2 regions of the Pantoea alhagi genome follow, and region 1 is predicted to be linked to the other one. Evidence: predicted binding sites of a transcription regulator. Region 1 holds the regulator's gene; the other holds the start of a gene.
The links. Region 1 encodes PurR, which represses purine synthesis genes. Its sites were predicted from a motif close to CANGCAAACGTTTGCNTG; they were not measured.
Positions count from the first base shown of each region.

Region 2: tusA (sulfurtransferase TusA) is a predicted target of PurR. The motif match lies at 6,756-6,773, and genes of this name have one in related genera.

Region 1 covers NZ_CP019706.1:3,813,310-3,829,474, forward strand. Annotated here, with positions in the region: gene B1H58_RS17990 (C40 family peptidase) at 1-724, shown strand, start outside; gene cydH (cytochrome bd-I oxidase subunit CydH) at 784-873, opposite strand; gene purR (HTH-type transcriptional repressor PurR) at 1,158-2,183, shown strand; gene punR (DNA-binding transcriptional activator PunR) at 2,219-3,127, opposite strand; gene punC (purine nucleoside transporter PunC) at 3,239-4,441, shown strand; gene cfa (cyclopropane fatty acyl phospholipid synthase) at 4,732-5,880, shown strand; gene B1H58_RS18020 (riboflavin synthase subunit alpha) at 5,943-6,590, opposite strand; gene B1H58_RS18025 (MATE family efflux transporter) at 6,815-8,188, shown strand; tRNA gene B1H58_RS18030 (tRNA-Val) at 8,327-8,403, shown strand; tRNA gene B1H58_RS18035 (tRNA-Val) at 8,408-8,484, shown strand; tRNA gene B1H58_RS18040 (tRNA-Val) at 8,496-8,572, shown strand; gene pykF (pyruvate kinase PykF) at 9,159-10,571, shown strand; gene B1H58_RS18050 (major outer membrane lipoprotein) at 10,870-11,106, shown strand; gene B1H58_RS18055 (L,D-transpeptidase family protein) at 11,186-12,205, opposite strand; gene sufE (cysteine desulfuration protein SufE) at 12,271-12,687, opposite strand; gene sufS (cysteine desulfurase SufS) at 12,715-13,938, opposite strand; gene sufD (Fe-S cluster assembly protein SufD) at 13,935-15,215, opposite strand; gene sufC (Fe-S cluster assembly ATPase SufC) at 15,190-15,936, opposite strand; gene sufB (Fe-S cluster assembly protein SufB) at 15,983-16,165, opposite strand, start outside.
Region 2 covers NZ_CP019706.1:1,309,026-1,325,190, reverse strand. Annotated here, with positions in the region: gene iolD (3D-(3,5/4)-trihydroxycyclohexane-1,2-dione acylhydrolase (decyclizing)) at 139-2,079, shown strand; gene iolG (bifunctional inositol 2-dehydrogenase/D-chiro-inositol 1-dehydrogenase) at 2,182-3,198, shown strand; gene B1H58_RS06245 (sugar phosphate isomerase/epimerase family protein) at 3,267-4,151, shown strand; gene iolE (myo-inosose-2 dehydratase) at 4,221-5,117, shown strand; gene B1H58_RS06235 (DcrB family lipoprotein) at 5,207-5,761, opposite strand; gene B1H58_RS06230 (7-cyano-7-deazaguanine/7-aminomethyl-7-deazaguanine transporter) at 5,884-6,549, opposite strand; gene tusA (sulfurtransferase TusA) at 6,846-7,094, shown strand; gene trpC (indole-3-glycerol phosphate synthase TrpC) at 7,098-7,883, opposite strand; gene B1H58_RS06215 (zinc/cadmium/mercury/lead-transporting ATPase) at 7,968-10,226, opposite strand; gene B1H58_RS06210 (lysoplasmalogenase) at 10,312-10,941, opposite strand; gene B1H58_RS06205 (DUF2500 domain-containing protein) at 11,130-11,489, shown strand; gene B1H58_RS06200 (DUF1145 family protein) at 11,494-11,763, opposite strand; gene rsmD (16S rRNA (guanine(966)-N(2))-methyltransferase) at 11,753-12,355, opposite strand; gene ftsY (signal recognition particle-docking protein FtsY) at 12,543-14,180, shown strand; gene ftsE (cell division ATP-binding protein FtsE) at 14,186-14,851, shown strand; gene ftsX (permease-like cell division protein FtsX) at 14,844-15,827, shown strand; gene rpoH (RNA polymerase sigma factor RpoH) at 16,090-16,165, shown strand, end outside.

The DNA.
Region 1 (16,165 bases):
GCATAAAGTTGATAAAAAAGCCGCCCGTGACGATGACCGCCGCAAGCGTCGGACGGTAAAAACAATCAGTAAAAAAAACCGTACGGCCAGCGTTGAAAAAAACAAAGTAAAGAAAAAAAGCAAACCGGCCGCCGTTGCCGCAACCAGCGTAAAAAAAAGCCGCGCATCGGTGAAAACCACCAGCGTGAAAAAAAGCAGCCTCAAGAAAATCAGCAGCAAAAAAGGCTTGCAGCGCTATGGTCGCCAGCGTGGCGATAAGAAAACGGCAGCGGCCAGGCGGGGGCCGCTGGAGATGAGCAAAGCGCACCGTGAACGCTATCAAAAAGCGCGTGAAACCGCGATGAACAAACTGATGAGCCAGTTAGGAAAGCCCTATTTATGGGGAGGCACCTCACCCCATACCGGCTTCGACTGCAGCGGTCTGGTCTGGTATGCCTATAAAGATGTGGTGAAATTCAAGATCCCCCGCACCGCGAATGAAATGTATCATCTGCGTGATGCGGCCCCCATTAACCGTGAAGCGCTGGAAAAAGGCGATCTGGTGTTTTTCCGCATCAATAACCGTGGCGCAGCCGATCACGTTGGCGTCTATCTGGGCAATGGTCGTTTTATCCAGTCGCCGCGTACCGGTAAAGATATTCAGATTAGCCAGCTTAGTGATGATTACTGGCAGCGGCACTATGTTGGCGCGCGTCGCGTTATGACGCCGCGCACCATTCGCTAACGCGTTGCGCAACAAAAAAGCCTGTCTCATGACAGGCTTTTTTATACTTCGCGCGGCGCTCAGTGCATAACGGCAGTGAAGCTAAACGCCATAATCATCAGCAATGCCACGACGGTAGTACCTATTGATAGTTTTAAATCGGTGTTCATCTGGCCTCTCCTTTACCCACATAAATTGTAACGTTATAGATTTTCCCATACTCCCTGGTAAAAATCTCGTTTTCTTTGCGCCAGCTTGGTAGAATCCCCGCCTTGCGTTGCGCAACGACAAAAAACCACCGTTGGCAGCCCTTTTTTAAAGACGTCCCGCCAGTCAGACGTACCTCAGCCCGCATAATGACAACCTCAACGCGCGCTGAATAACGCTATGTGGACGCAAACGATTAACATTAGCCTTATCAAAATATTAGGATAGGCGCAGGAGTATCTTTTTAATGGCAACAATCAAAGATGTCGCGAAGCGTGCCGGCGTTTCCACCACCACGGTATCGCACGTCATCAATAAAACCCGTTTTGTCGCGGAAGAAACCCGTGAGGCCGTGTGGGCAGCCATCAAAGAACTACACTATTCGCCCAGTGCGGTCGCACGCAGCCTGAAGGTTAACCACACTAAATCGATCGGTCTGCTGGCAACCTCGAGTGAAGCGCCCTATTTTGCTGAAATTATTGAAGCGGTAGAAACGCGCTGTTTCGCCAGTGGCTATACCCTGATTTTGGGCAACGCCCATAACGATCTACAAAAACAGCAGGCTTATCTGTCAATGATGGCGCAAAAGCGCGTGGATGGTCTGCTGGTGATGTGTTCTGAGTATCCTGAAGCACTGCTGAAAATGCTTGAGGAAAACCGCAATATTCCCATGGTGGTCATGGACTGGGGCGAATCCCGCGGCGATTTTACCGATACCGTGCTGGATAACGCTTTCGAAGGCGGCTATCTCGCCGGGCGCTATTTGATTGAGCGCGGTCATCGCGATATCGGCGTGATCCCAGGTCAGATGGAACGTAATACCGGTAGTGGACGCTTTGCCGGCTTTGTAAAAGCGCTGAATGAGGCCAACATCCCGGTACGCGAAGAGTGGATTGTACAGGGTGACTTCGAACCTGAGTCAGGCTATCGCGCCATGCAGCAAATTCTGGCGCAAAAGCAGCGCCCTACCGCCGTGTTCTGCGGCGGGGATATCATGGCAATGGGCGCGATTTGTGCAGCGGATGAAATGGGGTTGCGCGTGCCGCAGGATATTTCGGTTATCGGTTACGATAATGTGCGCAACGCTCGCTATTTTACCCCGGCGCTGACTACCGTCCACCAGCCCAAAGAGCAGCTGGGCGAAACCGCCTTTGATATGCTGCTGGACAGAATCACCAGCAAACGCGAAGAGCCGCAAACCATAGAGGTTCATCCCACGCTGATTGAACGTCGCTCCGTCGCCGACGGCCCTTTCCGCGACTATCGTCGTTAATGCGATGGCTCAGAAAACCTCCTTTTCTGAGCCTGTTACTCTTCACGCAGCCATTCCCGGTTGATTGTTTCCGTATCGCCAAGATAGTCCAGCAACCAGCGCAGTGCAGGTGAATCGCTTTGCTCCGACCAGCTGACGCAACAGAAGCTGTCGGGGAACGGCACCGGCAGCATCAGCTCCGTTAGCTGCCTGGCTTTAAGCAGCGGCGCGGCAAAATGACCGGGAACCATGCCCACGCACAGCCCGGCACGCAGGCAATCAAACGCGCTTTCCCAGTCCGGCACTACCAGGCGACGCTGATTATCCAGTGTCCAGGTAGTGCGCCGGGGCAACGCGCGGGAAGTATCCTCCAGCACCAGCGACGGCCATGGGCGAATATCATCCTCCTGTAGCGCAGTGGTAATGCTGGCTAGAGGATGATCAATGCTAACCACACAACGCCAGTTCAGCGCGCCCATATCGCGGAAGGCGAAGCGCCCTCCCACCGGGATCGCCTGTGTCGCGCCGATCGCCACATCAACCCGTTCATCCGCCAGCGCATCCCAGACGCCGTTAAAAACTTCCGGCGTGATCAGCAGCTCCATATCCGGAAAATGTCGGTAAAAATCGAGCACCAGCTGGCGGGTACGCTGCGGCTTAACGATGCGATCCACAGCAATGCTTAACTGCCCGCGCCAGCCGTTCGCTACCTGCTGGCACTGGCGTCGCGTGGCCAGCATTTTTTTGATAACAGCCCGCCCTTCACGAATAAAAAGCTCTCCCGCCTCCGTTAATACCACGTCCCGATGACGTCGTTCGAAAAGCGGCACCGCCAGCCAGGATTCCAGCTGACGAACCGTATAGCTGATAGCTGAGGGTACACGATGTAACTCTTCGGCGGCGGCGGAAAAGCTGCCATTGCGTGCTACGGCATCCACCACTTCCAGTGCATATTCAGACCACATTTTTTGCCTGCAAAAATTTTGATATCAATCGGCAAATTTTAGCGTTTCACATTCAGAAAAACATCCTTTACCCTCGCGCCGTCTGTTCACCTGCTTATAAATGAGAAAGAGATGTCTGCTTCAAAAGGATTTATGCTCTATCTGGCGCTACTCAGCACGCTGGGTTTTCTGGCCACCGATATGTATCTGCCTGCGTTTACTGCCATGCAGGCGAGTTTTCACACTTCCGCTGGCGTGATTAGCGCCAGCCTGACCGTGTTTTTAGGCGGCTTTGCCTGCGCTCAGCTTTTGTGGGGACCGCTTTCCGATCGTTATGGTCGTCGGCCAATATTGCTGTTGGGCCTTGCGCTGTTTGCGCTGGGCTGCGCGGGCATGCTGTGGGCGGATGCCACCTGGCAGATGTTGACCCTGCGCTTTATTCAGGCGGTTGGCGTATGCGCGGCGGCGGTAAGCTGGCAGGCGCTGGTTGTTGATCGCTATCGGGGCGCACAGGCGAATCGGGTTTTTGCCACCATTATGCCACTGGTAGCCCTGTCGCCGGCGCTGGCGCCGCTACTGGGTGCCTGGCTGCTCAGCCATTTTTCATGGCGCGCGATTTTTCTGGCGCTGTTTCTGGTTACGCTACCGCTGCTGTTTGCCACAGCAAACCTGAAAAAAACCACGCCCGCTTCCGATCCATCGCGGCAACGCAGCGGTTTTTTCCGTCTGCTGGCGTCTCGTATCTATAGCGGCAACGTGCTGATTTATGCTGCCTGTTCCGCCAGCTTTTTCGCCTGGCTGACCGGCTCGCCCTTTATTCTGCACGATCTTGGCCTCACGCCTGCCGATATTGGCCTGAGCTATCTTCCACAAACCGTCGCGTTTCTGGTCGGCGGCTTTGGCTGCCGTTCGGCGCTGCAGCGCCGTAGCGGACGTACGCTCTTGCCCTTCCTGCTGATTTTTTATGCGCTAAGCGTTGCTGCGCTGTTTATGGTATCGATTAGCGGTCAGGTTACGCTCTGGGGTTTATTAATTCCTTTTTGCGGCATGGCGTTGGCAAATGGCGCGATTTATCCCATCGTGGTGGCTAACGCCCTGCTGCCTTTCCCGGATGACACAGGTAAAGCCGCAGCGCTGCAGAACTGTTTACAGCTGGGTCTCTGTTTTTTCGCCAGCCTGGCCGTCTCATCCTGGTTGACGCATCCATTATTGACCACCAGCACGGTTATGCTGTCGACCATTCTGCTGGTGGTGGTGGGTTACGCTTTACAGTACGTTGCGCGCCACAGCGCTGCGGGCACAAAAAAGAGCGCCCGCTCTTCTCTTAGCGATTAAACCTCGCGGCTTCAGGCATAGTTAGCAACCTAACTATTAGCCGTTGTATATTGCCTTGCGGGAGCATATACTCCTTGCAAGGCAGTGACTTATAATAATCAGCGTGCTTTTTCCCGGTCATCCTGCGCTTTTCAGGCGACAATGTCGTACCTGGCCGGGCTTTCATTCAGTTTCAATCCTCTGTTTAACGTCGGATATCTGGCACACGGTCTTCCGTGAGATTTCTCACAATCCTGAGAAATTGACTATTCTCTTTCTCAGGTTCGTATCACACAGGTGATGGAGAAGCTATGAGTTCATCGTGCATAGAAGAAGTGAACCTGGAGGAAAACCATTGGTATCGTATCGTCCATGAAATGCTGGAGATGGCTGATATTGAGATCAACGGTAACCGCCCCTGGGATATTCAGGTAAAGAATCCTGACTTTTTTAAACGGGTTTTACAGGAGGGATCCCTTGGCCTGGGCGAAAGTTATATGGACGCCTGGTGGGATTGCGAACGCCTTGATATGTTTTTCCATCGCGTTCTGAAACACAAATTGGATCAACAACTCCCTCATCATTTTAAAGATACCTTGCGGATTGCAGCAGCGCGCCTGACCAATCTGCAGTCAAAAAAACGCGCCTGGATGGTAGGCAAGGAGCACTACGATTTAGGCAACGATCTTTTTTCGCTGATGCTTGATCCCTTCATGCAATACTCTTGCGGCTACTGGAAAACAGCCCAAACGCTGGAAGAGGCGCAGCAGGCGAAGCTAAAAATGATCTGCGAAAAGCTTGCACTGAAACCGGGCATGAAGCTGCTGGATATTGGCTGCGGCTGGGGCGGGCTGGCTGAGTTTGCCGCACGTCATTATGGCGTCACGGTCGATGGCGTCACGATTTCTGCCGAACAGCAGAAAATGGCCCAGCAGCGCTGCGAAGGGCTGGACGTGAATATTTTGCTGCAGGATTATCGCGACTTAGATAACCAGTACGACCGGATCGTTTCGGTAGGCATGTTTGAGCATGTTGGCCCTAAAAACTATGCCACCTATTTCAACGTGGTCGATCGCAATCTCAAACCGGATGGTCTGTTCCTGCTGCATACTATTGGCGCGATTAAAACCAATATGGATGTCGATCCCTGGATTGATAAATATATTTTCCCCAACGGCTGTTTGCCGTCAGTTCGTCATATTGCCGAAGCCAGCGAACCGCATTTTATTATGGAAGACTGGCATAATTTCGGCGCTGATTACGATACCACGTTAATGGCATGGTATGAGCGTTTTCTGGCGGCGTGGCCACAGCTTGCGGAGAAATATGGCGAGCGTTTTAAACGCATGTTCACCTATTATCTCAACGCCTGTGCTGGCGCGTTTCGTGCACGTGATATTCAGTTATGGCAGGTGCTATTTAGTCGCGGCGTCGAAGGCGGATTGCGCGTACCCCATTAACGGTATGTCGGGCAAATAAAAAACAGGCAACCCTGTTGCCTGTTTTTTTATGGTGTGCCAGCTTATTCCGCGTGGTTTTGCAGCGTGGTCGCCAGCGCCGCGTCACGTTGCGCCAGTACGCGTTCCACCGTATCAACAATCGCCTGTGTATGCGGATCAATTTCAATATTGACCCGCTGCCCCAGCCTTTTTGCGCCCAGCGTGGTACGCATCAACGTCTCAGGAATAAGATGGACGCAAAATTTAGTTTTAGTGACATCGCCTACGGTCAGGCTGATGCCATCAATACCGATAAAACCTTTGTGAAGGATATATTTCAGTAGCGTGCTGTCCTGCGGTTTAAACCAGATCTCACGGTTATTTTCAGCATTAATGATTTTGCTGATTTCTGCCGTGGTCATAATATGACCGGACATCAAATGACCGCCAATTTCGTCGCTGAACTTCGCCGCGCGCTCAATATTTACCGTATCGCCCGGCTGTATATCGCCAAGATTAGTAATGCGTAACGTCTCTTTTACCAAATCGAAGCTGACCCGATCGCCATTAATTTCCGTTACGGTCAGACAGCAACCGTTATGCGCTACCGACGCGCCCAGCTCCAGGCCCGGTAATAACGCCTGCGGCATTTTAACAATATGAGTGCGAAAGTTAGTTTTTTCTTCAATGGCAACCACCTCTGCGGTGCCCTGCACAATTCCGGTAAACATAGATCGGCCTCAGTGAGTTTTTGCTGATATTAACATACTCTCCAACGCAGAGCAGGCCGGCAAAAGCGTGAAAAGCGCCACCCGGGTACCATAAAATGCGGTTTCCTTCACCGTCTGATGTGGTTATGATCCTGCACCAGCGTTGTGCATCATTATCTAATCTTAATTATCCTGTTCCTCTGGACACTATCTATTCATTTCTTAAAACATAAAAAGGTGTATACGTGCAGAAGTATCTGACAGAAGCGCGTCAATTACTGGCTCTTGCCATTCCGGTTATTCTGGCGCAGGTTGCGCAAACAGCTATGGGCTTTGTTGATACCATTATGGCGGGATCGGTTAGCGCGACCGATATGGCCGCCGTTGCGGTCGGCACCTCAATCTGGCTGCCCGCTATCCTGTTTGGTCACGGACTTATTTTAGCCTTAACGCCGGTGGTGGCGCAGCTTAACGGCTCCGGACATCGTGAGCGCATCGCCAGTCAGGTGCGTCAGGCTTACTGGCTGGCAGCGATGGTCTCGGTGCTGATTATGTTTGTGTTGTGGAACGCCGGTTATATGATCCATGCAATGCACGATATTGATCCCGCTTTAGCTGATAAGGCGGTGGGTTATCTGCGTGCGCTGCTGTGGGGCGCGCCGGGCTATCTGTTTTTTCAGGTCGCCCGTAACCAGTGCGAAGGATTATCGAAAACCAAACCCGGCATGGTGATGGGCTTTATCGGTTTACTGGTCAATATTCCGGTTAACTACGTGTTTATTTATGGTCATCTGGGCATGCCCGCATTAGGCGGAGTCGGCTGTGGGGTTGCGACGGCATCGGTTTACTGGGTGATGTTTATCATTATGCGGCTGTGGGTGCGTCGGGCGCGCTCTATGCGGGATATTACCCTGCCCGGCTACTTCAGCGCTCCAGACTGGACAGTTCTGTCGCGGCTAACCCGTCTCGGCCTGCCAGTTGCGCTGGCGCTGTTCTTTGAAGTTACCCTGTTTGCCGTGGTCGCCCTACTGGTTTCTCCACTGGGCATCGTTAATGTTGCCGGTCATCAGATTGCGCTTAACTTTAGTTCATTGATGTTCGTCCTTCCGCTTTCGCTGGGGGTAGCAACAACCATTCGCGTCGGCTTCCGCCTTGGGCAGGGTTCGGTCGAGGCGGCAAAAGTCGCGGCCTGGACCGGTCAGGGCGTGGGCATCATGATGGCTGCCGCGACGGCGCTGTTTACGGTTACCTTCCGAGAGCAGATCGCCCTGCTGTATAACGATAATCCGCAGGTCGTTGCGCTGGCCGCGCAGCTCATGATGCTGGCCGCCATCTACCAGTTCTCTGATTCCATTCAGGTGATCGGCAGCGGCATTTTGCGTGGTTATAAGGATACGCGCTCGATCTTCTTTATAACGCTGGTGGCTTACTGGGTGGTTGGCTTACCCAGCGGCTATCTGCTGGCGCTGACCGACTGGATTGTGCCGCCTATGGGGCCGGCAGGCTTCTGGTGCGGTTTTATTCTTGGGTTAACCTCAGCGGCAGTAATGATGCTGTGGCGCATTCGCCGGCTGCAAAAATTACCAGCTGAACTGATCCTGAGCCGTGCTGCGCATTAAGTTAAACGCCCGTCGCGTCTAAAAAAACGGCGGGTCGCACAGTTGATGGGCAGTTGCGCAGAAAATTGCATGTTTCTGCTTGCCAGCGGTGAACAGTGTCGCTAATATTCGTCCCCGCCGTCACCCAAGACGGCAGATGCGTTCTTAGCTCAGTTGGTTAGAGCACCACCTTGACATGGTGGGGGTCGATGGTTCGAGTCCATTAGAACGCACCAAAGTGCGTCCGTAGCTCAGTTGGTTAGAGCACCACCTTGACATGGTGGGGGTCGGTGGTTCGAGTCCACTCGGACGCACCAAAAATTACGCTGCGTTCTTAGCTCAGTTGGTTAGAGCACCACCTTGACATGGTGGGGGTCGATGGTTCGAGTCCATTAGAACGCACCACTCTCTCTGTATTCTCCTTTTTCTCTGTTTCTCTCATCAGCTTTGTTCTGTTTAAGCCGGTTTTTTATCTGTACGGCATACAGCAGGGGCAATTTTATTCATAATTTACCCCGCTAAAAAAAGTTTTTTATCAGCCAATTCTGCCTTAATAAAAATCCGCCATATCAGAACTTTCCTGGTATACAACCGGCATTCCGTCTGGATGCCCGAGACGATCGCCATCGCTAATTCCGCCTCATGCGAAGGTAAAATAACGTTGCAGCAACGTCACTTTCCTTGATCTTGCACCAGCTGCTGCCACCCTTTTTGATTGGTTTTCGTATACTTAGCGTCTATACTATCCTTCGGTGTCTCACTTGAATGGTTTCAGCCAATTGACGTGCCCTTACCTACACTCACAACCAGTTGCGCAACTCGCCCACAGGGGCCACGGAACATCAACGCTCAACTTCCTCTGCACGCTTCATATCTGTCACCTATTCTTAGTTTGTATCGCAGTCCGCTCACTGAGCATGAATATTTCCCCGATGCACCAGGCATCGACCTCAAACCTTAATCATCCATCACAACTTACAGATAACTTGTCATGAAAAAGACCAAGATCGTTTGTACCATCGGCCCGAAAACTGAATCAGAAGAGATGCTAACCAACCTGCTGGAAGCGGGCATGAATGTTATGCGTCTGAATTTCTCTCACGGTGACTATGAAGAGCATGGTCGTCGTATCGCCAATATCCGCGCGGTTATGCAAAAAACTGGTCATCAGGCAGCTATCCTGCTGGATACCAAAGGCCCGGAAATTCGCACTATGAAACTGGAAGGCGGTAATGATGTTTCGCTGAAAGCGGGCCAGACGTTCACCTTCACCACCGATCAGTCCGTGATTGGCAACAGCGAGCGCGTTGCCGTGACTTACGCAGGTTTTGCTGCCGATCTGAAAATCGGTAATACCGTACTGGTCGACGATGGCCTGATCGGTATGGAAGTCACTGAAGTCACTGAAAACAGCGTGGTTTGTACCGTACTGAACAATGGCGATCTGGGTGAAAACAAAGGCGTTAACCTGCCGGGCGTTTCCATTCAGCTGCCTGCGCTGGCTGAGAAAGATAAACGCGATCTGATTTTCGGTTGCGAACAGGGCGTGGATTTCGTTGCGGCCTCCTTTATTCGTAAGCGTTCAGACGTGCTGGAAATCCGTGAGCATCTGAAAAAGCACGGCGGCGAGCATATCCAGATCATCTCTAAAATTGAGAACCAGGAAGGCCTCAATAACTTTGATGAGATCCTGGATGCTTCTGACGGCATCATGGTTGCCCGTGGCGACCTCGGCGTGGAAATCCCGGTTGAAGAAGTGATTTTCGCGCAGAAAATGATGATCAAGAAATGTAATAAAGCACGCAAAGTGGTCATCACCGCCACTCAGATGCTTGATTCCATGATCAAAAACCCACGCCCTACCCGTGCAGAAGCTGGCGACGTGGCGAACGCCATTCTTGACGGCACCGATGCGGTCATGCTCTCTGGCGAAAGCGCTAAAGGTAAATATCCGCTGGAATCGGTACGCATTATGGCGACCATCTGCGAACGTACCGATCGCGTGATGAAATCACGTATTGATTCGCTGAACGACAACCGCAAACTGCGTATCACCGAAGCGGTATGTCGCGGCGCAGTTGAGACCGCTGAGAAGCTGGAAGCCCCGCTGATCGTTGTTGCGACCGAAGGCGGTAAATCAGCGAAGTCGGTGCGTAAGTACTTCCCTGATGCCACCATTCTGGCGTTAACCACCAATGAAATCACTGCACGCCAGCTGCTGCTGAGCAAAGGCATTGAAGCGCGCGTGGTGAATGAGATCGCCTCTACCGATGATTTCTACCGTATTGGTAAAGAAATTGCGCTGGAGAGCGGTTACGGCCAGAAAGGCGATGTGGTGGTAATGGTCTCAGGTGCCCTGGTACCAAGCGGAACAACAAATACCGCTTCTGTACACGTACTGTAAATAATTACAGTCCTGCAGATAAAAGCGCCGAAAGGCGCTTTTTTAATTTTGTCGTAACGGTTATTTCTAAAAATTCCAATTGAAAATAACAATAAAATCTGCCTTTCAGACAAGATAAAATCAATTAAATCTGACTGTTTTAACTTATTTTTTGGCATTATTGGCTTAACAGATGTTTCTTTGAGCGAACGAGCAAAAATAAGCATGTTCTCATCAAAAATTTATTCTCATACCAAAAAACTTTGTGTAATACTTGTAACGCTACATGGAGATTAACTCAATCTAGAGGGTATAAATAATGAATCGTACTAAACTGGTACTGGGCGCGGTAATTCTGGGTTCAACTCTGCTGGCTGGTTGTTCCAGCAATGCTAAAATCGACCAGCTGTCAAGCGACGTTCAGACTCTGAACGCGAAAGTTGACCAGCTGAGCAACGACGTGAACGCAATGCGTTCTGACGTACAGGCTGCTAAAGATGACGCAGCTCGTGCTAACCAGCGTCTGGACAACCAGGCTCATTCTTACCGTAAGTAAGAGTACTGGTGTAATAAAAATGGTGCCCAATGGGCACCATTTTTTTTGTGCTTTCTGAACACCTCGCTGTAAGCGCCTCTCAGCTTTTCCCTATCGTAGCGCTCTCCTGACCCGTCTCATGCTCCTGCGCGCTTTCCAGCGCATTCTGCGGCGCTATCTGGTCATGGTTTACCGCTTCGCCAAGGTTAACCAGTACCGGCATGCCTGAGCGTCGTTTTAACGCCGCCTCGATGATCGCTTTATCGCTTTCGCTACTATTGATAAAACGCTTCAGCGCTTTGCTAAGCGGCAGCGGCATGGTTTGCGGGTCATCCTGCTCATTACGCGATAACGGCTGATGTACTTCGATATAGCGCTTACCGTCGGGCTCAATAGCGTACTTCACCGGTTGGTTGACAACCTGCACTCGCGTATTCTCCGACACGCTGTTAAACAGGGCCTCGATATCATCAGGCCGCAGACGAATACAGCCTGAGCTGACGCGCATGCCGATGCCGAAATCAGCGTTAGTGCCGTGGATCAAATAGTGACCGCTGCCCCAGGCCAGACGCAGCGCAAACAGTCCCATTGGATTATCAGGCCCGGCGGGAAATACGGCTGGCAGTTTCACGCCTTCCTGCGCGTAGCGCTTGCGGATATTGGGGGTTGGCGTCCAGGTTGGGCCAGGGATTTTTTGGCTAATGCGGGTAACCATCGAAGGGGTCATAATCCCCTGCTGGCCGATGCCGATCGGATAGACAATCACCTTGTTTTCCCCTTTCGGATAGTAATAAAGGCGCAGCTCCGCCAGATTGACCACGATGCCCTCGCGTTTGGTATCGGGCAGCAGCATCTGATGAGGGATAGTAAGCTCGCTGCCTGCGGCTGGCAGCCAGGGATCAGTGCCGGGATTCGCTTCCAGCATATTTAACAGACCGACCTGATAGCGTGCGGCAATCGACTCCAGCGGCCGCTTATCGTTCGGCACCTGCGCCGTGGTGTTTTCACCAATCAAGCGGCTGTTTTCGGCAGGCAAGGGATATTCAGTAGCGCTGACCAGGCGCGGTACAATAAGCGCGGCGCATATTAACCAGCCGGCAAAAGGAAGGTGAGCGTTCATGTAAGCTTCTCTCGTGATGAATAACGCACCCCGCTAACCGTAACGGGGTGTGAGAGAAGTGTAGCTTAGCAGAGCGACTGCGCGCGGGCGCGGATAGTGCGGATCATGGCTTCCAGCCCCTGAGAACGGGACGGCGTAAGATGCTGCGTTAATGCCAGTTGTTCAAACCAGGGACGCACATCAAATTCTACAATCTGCTGCGGCGTCATGCCCTGATAAAGGCTAAATACAATCGCAATCAAGCCCTTAACAATGGCCGCATCGCTGTCGCCCAGCAGCCCGACGGTACCGTCGGCGCCCTGCTGCATGACAATCCAGACCTGGCTCTGGCAGCCGGAAACGCTGTATTCCGGCTGGTGGAAGGAATCAGACAATTCTGGCAGCTTCCCTCCCAGTTCAATCACATACAGGTACTTCTCTTCCCAGTTGGCGCAGCGATTAAAATTGCGCACCAGCTTCTCTTTCTCTGGCAGTATCGCCATTCCTTCCTCCCTTGCCCGCCGGATGGCTTAGCCTCCCAGCAAGCGATGAATACGTGTCAGCCCAGCGGCAAGCCGATCGGCCTCTTCTTCGCTATTATACATGGCGAACGATGCGCGACACATAGCAGGAACGCCATAGTGCTTCATCAATGGCATTGCGCAGTGGTGGCCGGTACGAATAGCAATCCCGTACTGATCGAGGAAACTGCCCACATCATAGGCGTGATGGTTGCCAAGATTGAATGCGATCACCCCGGCGCGCGTCTGCGGCCCGTAAATAGTCAGCTCCGGTACCGACGCCAGCTTATCCAGTGCATAACGCATCAGCGCCTGTTCACGGGCCTGAATATTATCCAGCCCCAGTGCTTCCACATAGGCGAGCGCAGCGCCCAGTCCAATAATACCGCCGGTATTAGGCGTGCCCGCCTCGAGGCTCCAGGGCGCTTTGGCGTAGGTTGTCCCTTCCGGTAGCACTACGTGCTCAATCATCGCGCCGCCGCCTTCCCACGGTGGCAGCGCTGACAGCTGCGCATAGCGGCCATACAGAATACCAATGCCGGTCGGCCCGTAGAGTTTATGTCCGGAGAACAGATAGAAGTCGCAGTCAATGTCCTGCACATCTACCCGCTGGTGCATCACGGCCTGCGCGCCATCCACCAGCGTCACCAGACCTGCCGCTTTCGCCTGCGCAACCAGCTCTTTAACCGGGTTAACGGTGCCCAGCACGTTGGAAACGTGCGTAACCGCCAGCAAACGTGTTTTGCTGTCAATCAGCGCTGCGAGCTGCGAGCTATCCAGCTCCCCATCCGCCGTCAGCGGCAATACGCGAAGGGTAGCGCCGGTACGGGCAGCCACCATCTGCCACGGCACGATATTCGCGTGATGCTCCATGGCAGTGATAATAATATTGTCGCCTGGCTGCAGCTGACTGCCGCCCCAGCTGTTGGCAACCAGATTGATGCCTTCTGTGGTGCCTTTAACGAAAACAATCTCTTCCGGCGAGGCAGCATTAAGAAAACGCGCCGCCTGGGCGCGCACGTTTTCCATATCCGTCGTGGCGGCGGCGCTGAGGGTATGGATCCCCCGGTGAACCGCCGCATAGCCGTGCTGGTAGAAATGACTTTCCGCGTTAATCACCGCCAGCGGTTTTTGCGCGCTGGCCGCGCTGTCAAGGTAGGCCAACGGCTGTCCGTTGACCTCGCGTGCCAGAATCGGGAAATCGGCCCTGACGCGTGCGAGATCAAAACTCATTGAATGCCTCCGGGAAAACGTTGCGCGATACGCTGCAGCACAAAAGCTTTCAGCGTTTCATCGTCAATCGCTTCTGTGAGTTCGGCAGCAAAGGCGTAGACGATCATGCGTTGCGCCGCTTCTTCGCTAATGCCGCGCGCGCGCAGGTAGAACATCTGTTCTTCGTCAATGCGTCCCACGGTAGCGCCATGGCTGCATTTAACGTCATCGGCATAGATTTCCAGCTGCGGTTTGGTATCCACTTCCGCCAGACGTCCCAACAGCAGGTTGTTGTTGGTCATCTGACCATCCGTTTTCAGCGCATGCTGTGCCACCTTGATCATGCCGTTAAATACTGCACGGGCGCGATCGCGCACGATGGTTTTATGCAGCTGACGGCTCTGACAGTAGCCTTTGTTGTGCTCAAGGTAAGTGCGGGTATCGCATACCTCTTTGTCCACCGGCAGCACCAGGCTGTTGATAGAAAGGTCGCTATTTTCGCCGTTCAGCTGCGCGCTGGTATTGTGACGACTCAGGCCGGCGCCCAGCAGGAAGCTGTGGCTGCTGACGCGCGCATCGCGTCCGGTCACGATATCATTATGCGCAAAATGGAAGCTGGCGGCATTCTCGAACGAAAGTTTGGTATGCGTCAGCTGTGCATTGTCACCAACCGTCATGGTCAGACGAGCGCCGGTAAAATGCGGCTGCGCATTCAGGCTAACGTAATGTTCAATTACCTGCGCTTCAGCACCCTCATCGATCTGCAGATGATGACGGTAATGCACCGTATTCAGCTGCTGTTCTGCCCGACCGCTGCTGATATGCAGCAAATAGAGCGGACGTTCAGCCGCTTTGCCACGCGGCAGGCGCAGCATGGTCGCCTGCTCGGCCAGGCTTTCGGTCAGGTGCAGAAACACCTCCGGCTGCACGGGAGTGGCAAAATTGCGTCTTTCCGCCGCGCTGGCTACCTGCACCTCAAAATGATCGAACTGAGTATCGCTCAGCGCAGCATTAAAATGCCCGTCAACAAACACCAGGCGCACCGCGTCCAGCGGCAGCGCCAGACGTGTAACATCTTCAGCCGTCAGCGCGGGCGCGTCAGGCAATACAAACTGCTGGCTGAGCAGCTCGTCCAGCGGCGTATATTTCCAGTTTTCATGCTTGCGGGTCGGCAATCCCAGCCGCATCAGCTGCTGCCAGTGCTGCTGTGCCTGTAGCGAGCGCACGTCGCCGCGCGACTCAAACAGATGGTGCCACTGCTGCAGCGCGTTTTCACTCCTGGTCGGTAAGCCAGCCATAGCCTTGCTCCTCCAGCTGTTTCACCAGCGTAAAGTCGCCAGATTTCACAATTTTGCCCTGATAAAGCACATGAACATAGTCTGGCTTGATATAGTCCAGAATACGCTGATAGTGCGTAACAATAATAAAGGCGCGTTTGCCATCCCGCAGCGAGTTCACACCGTTAGAGACAATTTTCAACGCATCGATATCCAGACCGGAGTCGGTTTCATCCAGAATGCACAGATCCGGCTCCAGCGCCGCCATCTGCAGAATATCGTTACGTTTCTTTTCGCCGCCGGAAAAGCCGACGTTAACCGAGCGGGTCAACAAATCTTCCGGCATTTTCAGCAGTTCGATTTTTTCTTCGATAAAGTCCTGAAAATCGAAACGGTCCAGCTCTTCCTGCTGACGATATTTACGTACCGCATTAACAGCGGTTTGCAGGAAAAACTGATTGCTGACGCCGGGGATTTCCACCGGATACTGGAAAGCCATAAAGATGCCTTCGCCCGCGCGATCTTCTGGCGACAGCTCCAGCAGATCTTTACCTTTGAAATCCACCGAGCCGCCAACCACTTCATACTCTTCGCGACCTGCCAGAGTAGCGGAAAGCGTGCTCTTACCGGAGCCGTTAGGTCCCATGATCGCATGAACTTCGCCCGGCTTTATTTCAAGATCGAGTCCGCGCAGAATGGCCTTATCTTCAATGTTTACCTGTAAATCTTTAATGCTTAACATGTTTTATCCTTCGCTTGCCCACAGGCAACGATGCATCGCGCTGGCATTAGCCAACGCTGTGTTCCAGACTAATGGCCAACAGCTTTTGCGCCTCAACGGCAAATTCCAGCGGCAGTTCAGAGAAGACATCTTTACAGAAACCGTTAACAATCATGGAGATCGCATCTTCTTCGCTGATCCCACGCTGCAGGCAGTAGAAAAGCTGATCTTCACCGATACGTGAGGTGGT
Region 2 (16,165 bases), 1.7 Mb from region 1:
ATTTTATGGAAAAAATATTTGTTTATAATCGCCTCACGTTTCACTAATCAGCCGTCGGGCGATTAGCGTTTGGTCGCCAGCACAGGCGAGTTACGGCGCACCCTGTTAACGGTTCCTCCACGGGTAAAGGATAAGCAAATGGGCAAGATCAGATTAACCACGGCACAGGCGCTGGTGAAATTTCTGGATAATCAGTACCTGAGCGTTGACGGGGTTGAAACTAAATTCGTTAAGGGCATTTTCGCTATTTTCGGCCACGGTAACGTGCTGGGTCTTGGCCAGGCGTTAGAACAGGATAGTGGCGATCTGGTTGTGCATCAGGGCCGCAACGAGCAGGGGATGGCGCATGCCGCTACTGGCTATGCAAAACAGAAACTGCGTCGTGAAATCATCGCCTGCACCTCCTCCGTTGGTCCCGGCGCAGCCAATATGATTACCGCCGCTGCAACCGCCACGGCTAACCGCATTCCATTGCTGCTGCTACCCGGCGATGTGTTCGCTACGCGTCAGCCCGATCCGGTGCTGCAGCAAATTGAACAGAGCCACGATCTGAGCCTGAGCACCAACGATGCGTTTCGTGCCGTCAGTAAATATTGGGATCGCGTGAGCCGTCCTGAACAACTGATGACCGCCTGCATCAATGCCATGCGCGTATTAACCGATCCGGCGGAAACCGGCGCGGTGACGCTTTCGCTGCCGCAGGATGTGCAGGGCGAAGCCTGGGATTACCCTGATTATTTCTTTCAAAAGCGTGTGCATCGGTTAGATCGCCGTCCCGCTACTGAAGCGCAGTTACAGGATGCATTAGCGTTGCTGGCAAGCAAGCGTAAGCCACTGATTGTCTGTGGCGGCGGCGTGAAATACTCCGGCGCTGGCGAGGCGCTACGTCAGTTTGCTGAACAGCATCACATTCCTTTCGCTGAAACGCAGGCGGGCAAAGGCACGTTAGTTTCCGATCATCCGCTGAACGTAGGCGGTGTCGGCGAAACCGGCTGCCTGGCTGCTAACCTGCTGGCGAAAGAGGCCGATCTGGTGATTGGCGTCGGGACGCGCTACACCGATTTCACTACCGCATCAAAATGGATATTCCAGCACCCCGACGTTAGCTTCCTCAATATTAACATCAGCAATTTCGACGCTTATAAACTGGATGGCGTGCAGGTGGTTGCCGATGCGCGTGAAGCGTTGACCGCACTGAATGAACGTTTGAGCGCGCAAGGGTTTAGCAGCGAGTGGGGCGCTAAAATCGAACAGGCACAAAGCAAGCTGCTCAGGGAAACGCAGCGCGTTTATCAGGTGGCTTACAGCGAAGAAAATTTTGTGCCGGAAATTGATGACAGCATCGATCGCAAAGCGCTGTTTGCCGAGTTTAATCGCCTGACCGGCTCCTTTCTGACTCAGAGCAGCGTGCTGGGTACTCTGAACGAGCAACTGCCGGAGGATGCAGTTATCGTCGCGGCGGCTGGCAGCCTGCCGGGCGATCTGCAACGGGTCTGGCGCACCAAAGCGCCGAACGGCTATCACGTGGAGTATGGCTACTCCTGCATGGGCTATGAGATCAACGCCGCGCTTGGCGTCAAGCTGGCTGAGCCCCAACGCGAAGTCTATGCGCTGGTGGGCGACGGCTCTTTTATGATGCTGCATTCTGAGCTGGTGACCTCGATTCAGGAGAAAGCCAAAATCAATGTCGTGCTGTTCGACAATATGACCAACGGCTGCATTAACAACCTTCAGCTGGAACACGGCATGGACAGCTTTACCACCGAGTTTCGCTTTCGGGATAACGAAAGCGGCAAGCTGGACGGTGGCTTTATTCCGGTTGATTTCGCCGCCATCGCTGCCGGTTACGGCTGTAAAACCTGGCGTGTGACCACGCTGGAAGAGCTAAGCCATGCGCTGGAAGCGGCACGTAAAGAAACCGTATCAACCCTGATTGACGTGAAAGTTTTGCCTAAAACCATGGTGCATAAGTATTTCAGCTGGTGGCATGTCGGCGGCGCGCAGGTTTCCACCTCCGAGCGCATCGATGCCGTGGCTAAAATGCTGAACGAGCATGTCGAGCAGGCGCGTAAATACTAATTATTAAAAAATTTAGTCCTTAACTATCTGACATCTACCCTGACAGCGAATCTTGCCAGCCCGCCTGGCGGGTTCGCGCTTACCCTGAATTCTGGAGATACCATGACTCTGAAACTTGGCGTTATCGGCACCGGCGCAATCGGCCAGGAACATATTCGTCGCTGCAGCAAAGTGCTGCAGGGTGCCACCGTAGTAGCGGTCTCTGATATTAATCTTGAAGGCGCGAAGGCGGCGCTGACGCGACTTGGCCTGCAGGCGGAGGTGTACGCCAATGGTCATGACGTGGTGAATTCCCCTGACGTGGACGCGGTGCTGGTGACGTCATGGGATCCTACGCATGAGGAATTTACCCTGGCTGCTATTGCCGCCGGTAAGTCAGTTTTCTGTGAAAAACCGCTGGCGATGACCGCCGAAGGCTGCCGTCGCATCGTTGATGCTGAAATGAAATTCGGCAAGCGTCTGGTACAGGTTGGTTTTATGCGTCCTTACGATGTGGGCTACCGGGCGCTGAAAAAAGTAATTACTGACGGTGAGATCGGCGAGCCGCTGATGCTGCATTGCGCACACCGTAATCCAGCGGTGCCGGAAAGTTATACCACCGATATGGCAATCACCAGCACCCTGATTCACGAGCTGGATGTGCTGCGCTGGCTGACCAATGATGACTATAAAACCGTCCAGGTGGTTTTCCCGCGCGTGACGTCAAAAACGCATGCTCGTCTGAAAGATCCGCAGATTGTGCTGTTTGAAACGCAGAAGGGCATCCGCATCGATGTAGAAATCTTTGTTAACTGCGCCTACGGCTACGATATCCAGTGCGAAGTGGTCGGCGAAGAGGGTATTGCCAAACTGCCGGAACCCTCTGCCGTACAGATGCGTAAAAGCGCCCAACTTTCCACCTCCATTCTTACCGACTGGAAAGATCGCTTTATCGATGCCTATGACGTAGAGCTGCAGGCATTTATTAATGATGTCAGTAACGGCTCCCTGACCGGACCATCCGCCTGGGATGGCTATGCCGCTTCCGTGGCTGCCGATGCCTGTCTGAAGGCACAGAATAGCGGCGCTATCGAGCCCGTTGAGCTGCCGCCGCGCCCGGCATTTTACGATAAGGCTTAATTTCCCGCGCGCTTCCTGCCCTGGCGGGAAGCGCGTGCATCATGCACTGAGCAATCAGGGAGAAGGTTATGAAGATCGCTTTCGATGTGGATGTCATTAGAGATTTAGGCATCACAAAGATGGTTCATCAGGTGGCTGACTGGGGCTACAAGTATATTGAGCAGTCACCGCATCCGCAGATTAACCCTTTTTATAAGCACCCGAAGGCCAGTCGGGAAATTATGACGGAGTACAAAAACGCGTTGAAAGCCACCGGCGTGGAGATCTCCTCGTTTATTGTGGTTTATCGCTGGTCAGGCCCTGATGAGCTGCGTCGCCAGGCGGCAGTTAAAAACTGGAAACGCATGATTGAAATTGCGGTTGAGATGGGCGTACAGGTCATCAATACCGAACTGTCCGGCAATCCGAACGAGCCGGAGATTTGCGAAGAGATGTTTTATCGCTCAATGGAAGAGCTGCTGCCGATCGTAGAACGCGAAGGGATCCGCCTTGAAATTCAGTCACATCCGTGGGATTTCTGCGAGCGCAACAATGAAACCGCCGACATCGTTAAGTCATTCCGCAGCGAGAACGTTAAGTATGTCTACAGCGTGCCGCACACCTTTTTCTATGACAACGGCAAAGGCGATGTAAAAAGCATGCTGGAGTACGTGGGCGACGATCTCTCACACGTGCTGATTGCGGACACCATGAATCACACCAAACACTGCCGTTATATCGTCAACCCGCCGGGCGTTGATGCCGCTGTGCATCAGCATGTTGGCGTAGGTGAAGGCGAGGTGGATTTCACCGCGCTGTTTAAAACGCTGCGTGAAATGAACTTTGCCAGCCGCAGCTGGAAAGTGGGCGGCGAGTCGATTATTACCCCGGCGCTGTTTGGTTACCCGGAAAAAATGAAGTATCAGGCGGTGGAAACGCGCGAGCTGATAGAGCGCGAACTGCTGGGAAAATAGGGTGGTTAGCTCCGCCGGAGCCTGACCGCATGACGGCTAAAGGCCGCCGTACCGAATCGGGAATGCATGATGAACAAAGATAACGTAAAGCTGGCGATTGCGCCGATTGGCTGGACCAATGACGATATGCCAGAGCTGGGGAAAGAGAATACTTTTCAGCAGACCGTAAGTGAAATGGCGCTGGCTGGCTTTAGCGGCAGTGAAGTCGGCAGCAAATACCCACGCGATCCGGCAGTACTGAAACCCATGCTGGAGATCCGTGGCATTGAGATCTGTAACGCCTGGTTCAGCACTTTTTTCGCCAATGGCGAAAAGGCGAAAACCATCGATGAGTTCATCAACCATATGAACTTTCTGCATGCGATGGGCGCGAAAGTCATCGGCTGCTCTGAGCAAAGTAAAAGCATTCAGGGTACTTCACTGGCGGTGTTCGGGCATAAGCCGGTATTTACCGATGAAGAGTGGCGCTTAACCGCAGAAGGGTATAACGAGCTGGCGAAAATCGCCGCTGAGAAAGGAATGCAGGTTTGCCTGCATCATCATATGGGCACCGGCATTCAAACGCCGGCTGAAATCGACCGCTTCCTGGCGTTAACGAATGATGATGTCTGTCTGCTGTACGATACGGGTCATCTTTACTATTCAGAAAATAGTGAGCAGGCGATGCTGGCGGTGCTGGAAAAACATCTGTCACGCATCAATCATGTACACCTGAAGGATGTGCGTGATGAGGTGGTGGCAGAAGTGCGTAAGCAACAGCTCTCTTTTCTGGATGGCGTTAAGCGCGGCACCTTTACCGTGCCCGGCGACGGCGTGATTGATTTTAAACCGGTATTTAAGCTGCTGGATGACGCGGGCTATCGCGGCTGGATGGTGGTTGAAGCGGAGCAGGATCCGGCACTGGCAAACCCTTTCGAATATGCGGTAAAGGCCCGCAAATATATTCGCGAAACCGCAGGGATTTAAATTAGCGAGCAGGCCTCACGCCTGGTTTGCGTGATAAAAAAACGCCGCCATTATCTGGCGGCGTTTTTTACCTCAACTTTTGGCGCGGCTTATTTCAACGTAATGGTGTTAATGATGTTTTCAGCCTGGGTCTGCGCCTGCTGCTGATTGCCAGCCGGTAGGGTAATTTGCAGCGTCAGCAGTTTGCCTTCGGTCTTCGCTAATACCACTGAGGACCATGCGGTTTGATTATTGGCGGAAATCACCGTGTCCAGCTGCTGCGCCGCTTCACCTTTCAGGTCAATCGCCTTGTTGGTTACCACCTGCAGCTGTGGATCGCGGTTGCGCTGCTGCTGTTCCAGACGCTGAGCCAGAACGTCCAGCCCCTCATTTGTCGCGTCGCCTTCAATCACGATAATGGCACGCTGACCGCTTTCATCGGCATAAACGTGCATATTATTGGCCTGAGTGCCCAACTTGCCGCTTTTATCCGACATTCCCGCAGGCAGATTAAAGCTTAGTTTGCCATCCATTAACGATACCGTCTGCGCAGCGGTGCTGGCGCTGGCACCGTTATCGTCTGCCGTGGCCTTATCCTGCTGATCGCAAGCGGCAAGGCCGACTACCAGTAAACCTATTCCAAGATATTTTGTAAGTTGACGCATCAGGTTCCCTATTATTTATTTGCCTGGCAATACAAAGCTTAATACAAACCGAATCAGCGCATAAAAGCAACCAATCGTATGTCACGATCTTAGACGCGCTGACGCCAGCTGGCTATTGCCGCTTAGCCGAAATTGTATTGTGCACGCTGTGAGCGTTCCGCCATGCGCTTCAGCGCCGCGTTAAGCAGTACGCCATAGGCGGGCAAAAAGAAAACCATGCAGATCAACACTTTAAAGCTGTAATCCACCAGCGCGATTTCCACCCAGTGCTGAGCCATAAAAGCATCGGTACTTTTATAAAAAGCAATAAAGAAAAAGGCGATGGTATCGCTGATATTGCCTAAAAACATGGCGCAGGCGGGCGCAATCCACCACTGGGGAAGCTGACGCAGTCGGTTAAAAACATGAACGTCCAGCACCTGTCCCAGCGCATAGGCCATAAAGCTGGCGCAGGCGATACGCGCAACAAACAGGTTTACCTCATGCAGCGCGCTTACTCCCTGCCAGCTACCGTTATAAAACAGTGCAGAAATGGCATAGGAGATAAACAGCGCCGGAACCATGACCGATAAAATAATGCGGCGGGCCAGCGGCGCGCCAAAAATACGCACGGTCAGATCGGTAGCCAGAAAGATAAAGGGAAAGCTGAAAGCGCCCCAGGTCGTATGGAAGCCAAAAACAGAAATAGGCAGCTGTACCAGATAATTACTGGAGGTGATAACCAGAATATGAAACAGGGAAAGCCAGACAAGCGCATGCTTCCGCTGGCGCGGTGTAAAGGAGATCATAATTTACCTTTTTACGTTGGGGTGAGGGAACCCATTGTTAAATCAGCGTAATCGCTTTTTTGCTGCTGACGCAGCGGAACGCGTTACTTTTATGCTCAGGCTTCCAAAAGCCTGGTTACCTGTACGCTGAAAATATTACTCGCCTGTCGATACAGGAGAGCGGCGGCATCTTACCGCGTTGTTTCCGCATTGCAATGGTTAATTTTAACGCAAACGTTCACCTTTAGCCGATCGCTTGCGCAACAGAATGCCGGGGGTAGAATAAGACGCAACAGATTTCCACTATTGAGACAACTATGAGCGATCGCTTCGATAACCCAGATCAAACCCTGGATGCGCTTGGGCTACGCTGCCCGGAACCGGTAATGATGGTGCGCAAAACCGTACGCCATATGCAGGACGGAGAAACGCTACTGATTATCGCTGACGATCCGGCGACCACCCGTGACATCCCAGGCTTCTGTCGCTTTATGGAGCATACGCTGGTGGCGCAGGAAACGGATGAAAAGCCCTATCGCTATCTGCTGCGTAAGGGCCTTTCCTGACGGTCAGAAAAACAGCTTCGCCAGCTCCGCGCCCGGTTCGGCGGCGCGCATAAAGGCTTCACCAACCAGGAAGTTATTGACGCCCGCCTGACGTAGCCGCTGAACATCCTGGACAGTGCCAATGCCCGACTCAGTTACAACCAGACGATCCGCCGGCAGCTGCGACAGCAGGCCAAGCGTGGTATCAATGGAGGTTTCAAAAGTGCGCAGATTGCGGTTGTTAATGCCAATCAACGGCGTGGTCAGGTTTAGCGCCCGCTCCAGCTCATGACCATCATGTACTTCAACCAGCACCGCCATGCCCAACTGATGCGCGTGCGCTTCCAGCTCCTGCATCTGGCTATCTTCCAGTGCAGCGACGATTAACAAAATGCAGTCGGCGCCCATGGCTCGCGCTTCTTCAACTTGCCAGCTATCAATCATAAAATCTTTACGCAGCACCGGTAGCGAGCACGCCGTGCGCGCCTGCTGTAAATAGTCTTCGCTGCCCTGAAAAAACTGCACGTCGGTTAACACGGAGAGACAGGCCGCGCCGCCCTGCTGGTAGCTTTCAGCAATTCCGGCGGGATTAAAATCCGCACGGATTAGCCCTTTCGACGGACTGGCTTTTTTTACCTCGGCGATGATGCCCGGCTTGCCCTGCTGGTTATGCTGACGCAGCGCAGCGATAAAATCACGCTGAGTCTGCGCACGGGCGCGATCGCGCAGCGTGCTAAGCGAGGAAACACGCTTTGCCGCGCCGATCTCCTCACGCTTCACCGCCAGGATTTTATTTAAAATGTCAGACATGAGGCGCTTCCTTAACTGATGTGATGGCCTGGTTCATGCAGGCCGCTACGATGTTTTAATGCTTTCCCATGCCAGGCGCAAGCTTCAGCGCTTGCGCAACAGGCGCAGCGCATTGGCGGTGACCAGCGCGGTCGCGCCGCTGTCCGCCAGCACCGCCAGCCACAGGCCGGTCAGGCCAAGCAGCGTGGTCACCAGCAGCAGCGCTTTCAGTCCAAGCGCGATGGCGATATTTTGCCGAATATTGGCCTGAGTCGCGCGCGCCAGGCGAATCATTGCGGGCAGCCCGGTTAAGCGATTATGCGTTAAGGCGGCATCGGCTGTTTCCAGCGCCACATCGCTGCCGCTGCCCATTGCAATGCCCAGCGTTGCCGCTTTCATCGCGGGCGCATCGTTAATACCGTCACCAACCATCGCCACCGCGTGAGCCTGACTGAGCTGCCGGATCGCTGCAACTTTATCTGCGGGTAACAGCCCCGCCCGATACTCCAGCCCGATCTCTGTGGCAATTGCGGCGGCGGCGCGAGGGTTATCACCGGTCAGCATCACTGCTTTTACGCCAAGCTGTTGCAGCTCGGCCAGCGCTGGCCGCACATCTTCCCGTAGCGTATCGCGTAGCGCCAGCAGGCCAAGCGGCTGCTGTTCTTTATAAATCACCACTACCGTTTTGCCGGAGCGCTCCAGCGCGTCAATCCGCGCTGCCAGCGTATCCGTCAGGCCCGGCAAGGGTGCTGTTAATAACCAGTGTTGTCCGTTGATATGCGCTTCGATACCGCGTCCTGCCAGAACCCGCTGATCTTGTGCCTGCGGCAGCGGCTGATTTAGCTGACGAGCCTGCGCGACAATCGCCAGCGCCAGCGGATGTGTCGCGCCCTGTTCAACTGCGGCAGCATGCAGCAGCAGCTGCGCCTTATCAATACCGTCCAGCGGGATGATGTCGGTGAGTTCTGGTTTGCCCTGGGTCAGGGTGCCGGTTTTATCAAAGGCCAGCAGACGGATGCCGCCCAGTTTTTCCAGCGCCGCGCCGCCTTTAATCAGCGCGCCGCGTCGGGCTGCGGCGGCCAGGCCAGAAGTAATCGCAGCGGGCGTAGAGATAACCAACGCGCACGGGCAGCCAATCAATAACAGCGTCAGCCCTTTATAGATCCAGGTTTGCCAGTCGGCAGCCAGCAGCAAAGGCGGCAGCAGAGCCACCAGCAACGCCATCAGCATAACCAGCGGTGTATAGATGCGACTGAAGCGATCGAGAAAGCGTTCCAGCGGCGCCCGATGCGCCTCGGCCTCTTCGATCAGCTGTAGAATGCGGTCAATGGCGCTTTCACCTGGCAGGGAGACCACTGAAAGCCTGACCTGACGATCGATGCTGATACAGCCTGCCGCAATCACATCATCCTGCTGATGTTCTGTGGGAATGGATTCGCCGGTTAACGCGCTTTCATCAAAGCTGGCAAACGGGGAAAGCAGGCGGGCATCGGCAGGCAGACGTTCCCCCGCCGCAACGTCAATAACATCACCGGGACGCAGCATGCTGGCGGCAATCTCTTCCCGCAGGTCGTTACGTACGCGAATCGCTTTATCCGGCTTGAGCGCCATCAGTGCGGTAACGCCGCGCCGCGCACGGCTGGCGGCGATGCCTTCCAGCCGCTCGCCCAGCAGAAAGAGCAGCAGCACCATTGCCGCTTCAGCGCTGGCGCCGATAAACAGCGCGCCGACTGCCGCAACCGTCATTAAGGTCTCAATAGCGAAAGGGCTGCCGTTGCGCGCCTGTTGCCAGGCTTTTCGGCTAATCGGCCAGAGCCCGACCAGCGTGGTAGAGATAAACGCCGTCTGACTCCATGTCGGCCAGATAGCGTGCAGTAGCCAGCTCGCCAGCATCAGTAGGCTTATTACCAGCAGCAGGCGATTTTCCTGCCAGAACCCTGCTGATTTCTCTGCAGGAGCGGAGGCATCCTGCAAATGAAAACCAGCCTGCTTTACCGTGTGTTCCACCTCGGCTTTGACATCTCTTTCTGCATGAATCAATAACGTCTGCGTGGCGAACAGCACCTGCACATCATGTATGCCAGCCAACACGCGGACCGCGTTTTCCACGTTGCGTGCGCAGTTGGGGCAGTCCATTCCGTTAATGATCCAGCGATAGCGCGAACCGGTTGCCGGACCTGGCGCTGGCGCGCCAGCCGGGCTGTCGGCACAGCATTTCTGTTGGCAGGATGGCGCGGCGTCTGAAGTGGACAAAGCCGGGGATAGGGTAAACTGGCCCGCCTGCAGCGGAGCTTTGCCTTGTCTGCCGTTAAGGCGGAGGGCGGCTCTGGATGGCCCGGGACCGCAGGTAGAAGGTTTGCTCATTACGCCTCCTTAATGATGCAGCAAATAAACTTAGCTGCATCCTACACTCTGGAGCTACCTCCAGAGTCAAGAGGCAATATCATGGTCAGTACAGCCAAAGCGAGCGGGCAACCATAAAGTGACCGGCGAAATAGCAGGCGGCGACAATGGCGTTATCCGCCGTAAAGCGCTTGCGATAGTGGCTAATAAACCAAACCAGATTAGCCAGCGTCAGCAGTGTCGCTCCCGCCATCAATGAGAAGCTGTAATCGGTAGGCCGGAAATAATAAAGCTCCGCTGCCAGCCAGTTCATGACCAGCGTCATGCCGATAAAAGTACATACCGGCCAGCGCAGCTCTTCCAGCCGCGACCAGATCACACCGATCCAGACAATGCCCACGATCAGCAGCGTCAGCGGGATAGGCCAGAAAAAGCTCATGGTCATATGGCTGGCGAAATTGATGGTATACAGCAGGTGCGCAAGGAAAAATGCTCCCAGCGCATACATCATGCGCTGACGCGGCAACAGCGTTAGCGCATCACCTACCATGGTTGCCAGCAGACCGAGCAGGATCAGGTAGTCGGTGGGGTTGCGTGTGGGTGCCTGCCAGGCCCAGGCCAGCAGCAGTAACAGGGTAACCGGTTTAAACAGCCAGCGCTGCCATTGCGGCCCGCGATAGGACGCATCGACATACAGCCAGCCGGAAAAAAGTACTGCAAGAAACGACCAAATCATTACGTTGTCCTTTTTGAAAGGGGCGGTTTCCGCATCAGCCTGCAGGCGCAGCGATCTGCCTGTCCACCGTTGTGTTAACAACATCCTGCAATCAGTTTAGGTTAGCGGGGCGTAATGTGACAATGGAAGGGCGCTGGTTGTATCCTTGCCTGCAAGAAAAAGCGCAATTACCAGAGGCAGAGGCTGAGATGAGTAAGCCCCCATTAATTTTTATCATTGTGCTGGCGATCATTGCGGTGCTGGCTTCGCGTCAGTTCATTAAGCAACGACGCGAAAACGCGGCTAATGCCGCTGCGCCGGTACGCCAGCTGTCGGTAGAAGTGAAAAGTAAACGTGAGTTTCCGGCACCGAACCGACGTTCACGTCAGCGTGAAGTGATTGCCGGAGAGGAGATGCGCTATGAGGCCTGGTTTCAGCCATTAAACGGCGATAGCGATATTAAACTCACGCTAAAAGAAGGTGATTATCATCAGCTGGATAAAGGCGCAAAAGGCGAGCTCGAAGTGCAGGGCACCCGCTTTATCTCTTTTACGCCTGACCATCCTTAAGGTGTTATTGCCCGGGATAGTGTTTTTTCTGCCAGGCGAGCAGCTCAAACACGCCGAAAAAGAAGATCTTAATCTGGGTGATGCGGCTTAGCTTAACGCCCTCTTTCGGCTGTGTGGCTTTCAGCAATACCAGCTGCAGGCCATGCATCAACACCATAAAAATCAGCGCAACGTTAACAAAATATGTCAGCGGTTTGGGAAAAGGATGCACGATATTCAGCAACAGAAACGCCCAAACGAACACCATTAACAATCGACCCAGATTAAGCCACATCTTCCTGCTCCTGTGAGACGCCTGCTCGGCGATATAAGCGGTAGGCAACCTGCCCGGCGATTTTTTCCCGATGCAGCTGCCAGTTAACCGGCACCGGCGGCGCGCCGTTTTCCACTTCGCTTTCGACGTAAATCAACGCCTCATCAGCCAGCCAGTGGTTGTTCTCCAGCAGCTGGAGCGTCTGCTCCAGCAGACCTTTGCGGAAAGGCGGATCGATAAACACGATGTGGTAGGGTTCTCCCTGCTGCGCCAGCCAGCTGAGCGCGTTGGTCTGGATCACCTGGGCATTGCTGGCTTTCAGCGTCTGCAAGTTTTGCGTTAACTGCCGGGCTACCGGCTTTTCCAGCTCCAGCAGCGTTGCTGAACCGGCATAGCGCGATAGCGCCTCCAGCCCGAGCGCGCCGCTACCCGCGAAACAGTCCAGGCAACGCGCCTGCTGAATATCGGGTGCCAGCCAGTTGAACAACGTTTCGCGTACCCGATCGGTGGTAGGCCGTAATCCGGCGCTGTCCGGAACCGGCAGTTTTCGACCACGCCACTGTCCGCCAATTATGCGGATTTGTCCGGCACCGCCCTGGGGTTTTTTATTCATGATGCTCACAACTCGTCATAATTTGTTGCGTAGTTTAACGGGCGAAAGCGGTTGAGGAAACGTTAAAAAGGGTGCTGGTGTTGCGCTCGCTGGAAAGTGTTAGACTAATGAATTCTTTATCAGGTTATTTTTTCAGCCCGGCGCAACAGACGACCGGATGAAAGCCATCGAGGAGTGTAGTCACACAATGGCAAAAGAGAAAAAGCGTGGCTTTTTTTCCTGGCTGGGTTTTGGTCGTGAAGAAACGCCTGCGCAGTCAGAAGAACAAAAAGAGACGTTAACGGATCAAGCGGAAAACGCGGCCGAAAACCCAGAGTCTGCGGCCGAAAAACCGGACGCCGAAAAGCTGGCTGCCGGGATCGTGGCGACAACCGAAGCCGTAGCGCGCGAAGCGCAGCCGCAAGAAGCGAAAACAGAGGCTGTTGCGCCGGTGGAAGAAGAGATCCTGCCGGAAGAGACACAGCCGGTAGATGCTGTTGCGCCGGTGGAAGAAGAGATGCTGCCGGAAGAGACGCAGCCGGTAGATGCTGTTGCGCCGGTGGAAGAAGAGATCCTGCCGGAAGAGACGCAGCCGGTAGATGCTGTTGCGCCGGTGGAGGAAGAGATCCTGCCGGAAGAGACGCAGCCGATGGATGCTGTTGCGCCGGTGGAGGAAGAGATCCTGCCGGAAGAGGCACGGGTTGATCAGGTAGACGAAGTGCTGGCGCAGGAAACCGCGCCTGCCGAAGAGAAAGATGCCGTGGTTGCTGCGGAAGTTGCAGCAGCGGTAGAGCTGGCCCCAACCGAAGAAGAACGGGATGAGGCGCCGCTTTCCGATGAGGAATTAGCCGCGCTGGCGCTGGCTGCAGCACCGGAAGAAGAAGCGGAGAGCGTTGCCGCGCCCGTTGAGCAGGAGCGTCCGACCAAAGAGGGCTTCTTTGCCCGCTTAAAGCGCAGCCTGGTAAAAACGCGGCAGAACCTCGGTTCCGGCTTTATCAGTCTGTTCCGGGGCAAAAAAATCGATGACGAGCTGTTTGAAGAGCTGGAAGAACAGCTACTCATTGCGGATGTTGGCGTCGATACCACGCAGCGCATTATCAGCAGTCTTACGCAGCAGGCAAACCGCAAACAGCTGCGCGACGCCGAGGCGCTCTATGGCCTGTTAAAAGCGGAAATGGCTGAGATTCTGCATAAGGTTGAAGCGCCGCTGGATATGGCGGGCAAAGCGCCATTTGTTATTTTGATGGTTGGCGTGAACGGCGTGGGTAAAACCACCACGATCGGTAAGCTGGCGCGTCAGTACCAGGCCGAAGGCAAGTCGGTGATGCTGGCGGCGGGCGATACTTTCCGCGCGGCGGCGGTCGAGCAGCTACAGGTATGGGGCGAACGCAACCATATTCCGGTGGTGGCGCAGCATACCGGCGCGGATTCCGCCTCGGTGATTTTCGATGCGATTCAGGCGGCTAAAGCACGTGGCGTAGATGTATTGATCGCCGACACCGCAGGTCGTTTGCAGAATAAAGCGCACCTGATGGAAGAGCTGAAAAAAATCACGCGCGTAATGAAGAAGTTGGATGAAAACGCGCCGCACGAGGTGATGCTGACGATTGACGCCAGCACCGGCCAAAATGCGGTGAGTCAGACTAAGCTGTTCCATGAGGCAGTAGGTCTGACCGGGATTACGCTGACTAAACTGGATGGTACGGCAAAAGGTGGCGTCATCTTCTCTGTCGCGGACCAGTTTGGCATCCCGATTCGTTTTATCGGTGTTGGAGAAGGCATCGATGATTTACGGCCATTTAAGGCCGAAGATTTTATTGAGGCACTGTTTGCCCGAGAGGATTAACCAGGATGATTCGCTTTGAAGAGGTCAGTAAGGCTTATCTCGGCGGTCGGCAAGCGCTGCAAGGAGTAGATTTTCATCTGCATCCGGGCGAGATGGCGTTTCTGACCGGCCATTCCGGCGCAGGGAAAAGTACCCTGTTGAAGCTGATTTGTGGCATTGAACGTCCCAGCGCGGGCCATATCTGGTTTAGCGGCCACGATATTAGCCGCCTGAAAAATAGCGAGGTGCCTTTTCTGCGCCGTCAGATCGGCATGATCTTTCAGGATCACCATTTGCTGATGGACCGCACGGTCTATGACAATGTGGCGATCCCGCTGATTATTGCCGGGGCGAGCGGGGAAGATATTCGCCGTCGCGTTTCAGCGGCGCTGGATAAGGTTGGCCTTCTCGACAAAGCGAAAAACTTTCCGATTCAGCTTTCGGGCGGCGAGCAGCAGCGCGTTGGGATAGCACGCGCCGTGGTTAACAAGCCTGCGGTGCTGCTGGCTGATGAGCCGACCGGTAACCTGGATGATGCGCTGTCGAATGATATTTTGCGGCTGTTTGAAGAGTTCAACCGCGTGGGCGTAACGGTGCTGATGGCTACGCACGATATGAGCTTAATTGGTCGCCGCAACTATCGGGTAATGACGCTCAGCAATGGAAGACTGCACGGAGGCGATCGTGGCTAATAAACGCAACAAGCGCGTACCGGCGCCAAAAACCAAACAGCCGTCGAAAAGCAAAGCGCTGAAGGGCGGCTGGCAGGAGCAGTGGCGTTACGCCTGGCGCGGCACGCTCTCCGATATGTGGCGTCAGCCGTTGGCCACGCTGTTAACGGTAATGGTAATTGCCATCTCGCTGACGCTGCCCAGCGTCTGCTATATGGTATGGAAAAACGTCAGCCAGGCGGCGGAGCAATGGTATCCGGCACCGCAGCTGACGCTTTACCTGTCAAAAACGCTGGATGACAGCGCGGCGGAAAATGTCGTGGCGACGCTGAAGAAAGAGCCGAGCGTAGCGAAAGTTAACTATCTGTCGCGCGAAGAGGCGTTGGGCGAATTTCGTAACTGGTCAGGCTTTGGCGGCGCGCTCGATATGCTGGAGCAGAATCCATTGCCGGCGGTGGTGATCATTACCCCGGAAATGAATTTCCAGAACGAGAAAACGCTGCAAACGCTGCGCGATCGCGTACAGCATGTTGAAGGCGTGGATGAGGTGCGCATGGACGATAGCTGGTTTGCGCGTCTGGCTGCGCTGACGGGCCTGGTCGGGCAGGTTGCGACCATGATCGGCATCCTGATGCTGGTGGCGGTATTTCTGGTGATCGGCAACAGCGTGCGCCTCAGCATCTTTGCCCGACGCGATACGATTAACGTGCAAAAGCTAATCGGCGCGACTGACGGCTTTATCCTGCGTCCTTTTCTGTATGGCGGGGCGCTGCTGGGGTTCGGCGGGGCATTGCTGTCACTGATTTTGTCTGAAATTTTGGTTTTCCGCCTTGAGTCGGTGGTTGCCCAGGTGGCTGCGGTGTTTGGCACGACTTTCCGCCTGAGCGGGCTGTCGTGGGATGAGAGCCTGCTGCTGCTGTTGCTGTCGGCGATGATTGGCTGGATAGCGGCCTGGCTGGCGACGGTACAACATTTACGTCGTTTTACGCCACAGTAGCGATTTTTTGGTATAATCTTCCTCTGCTGCATGACGTTTGTGCTGCAGAGGAAATCCGCTCGGATTTCTCCCTGTCTGTCACAATCATATCGTCCGTATCTTGTGTGTAAAATATTCACGTTGTAAATTGAACTTGTGGATAACTTCATTATCTAATGAGGCAGCACAGATTGCTTTGGGGTTTCCTTGCTGATTCCTGTAACCTGGTGAATCGCGCAAAAGGGAATCGTGCGGCAATTTTAATAATCATGTGAGGGTTTGAATGACCAAAGAAATGCACACTTTAGCTATTGCTCCTCTTGGTAACCTGGAATCTTATATTCGGGCTGCCAACACCT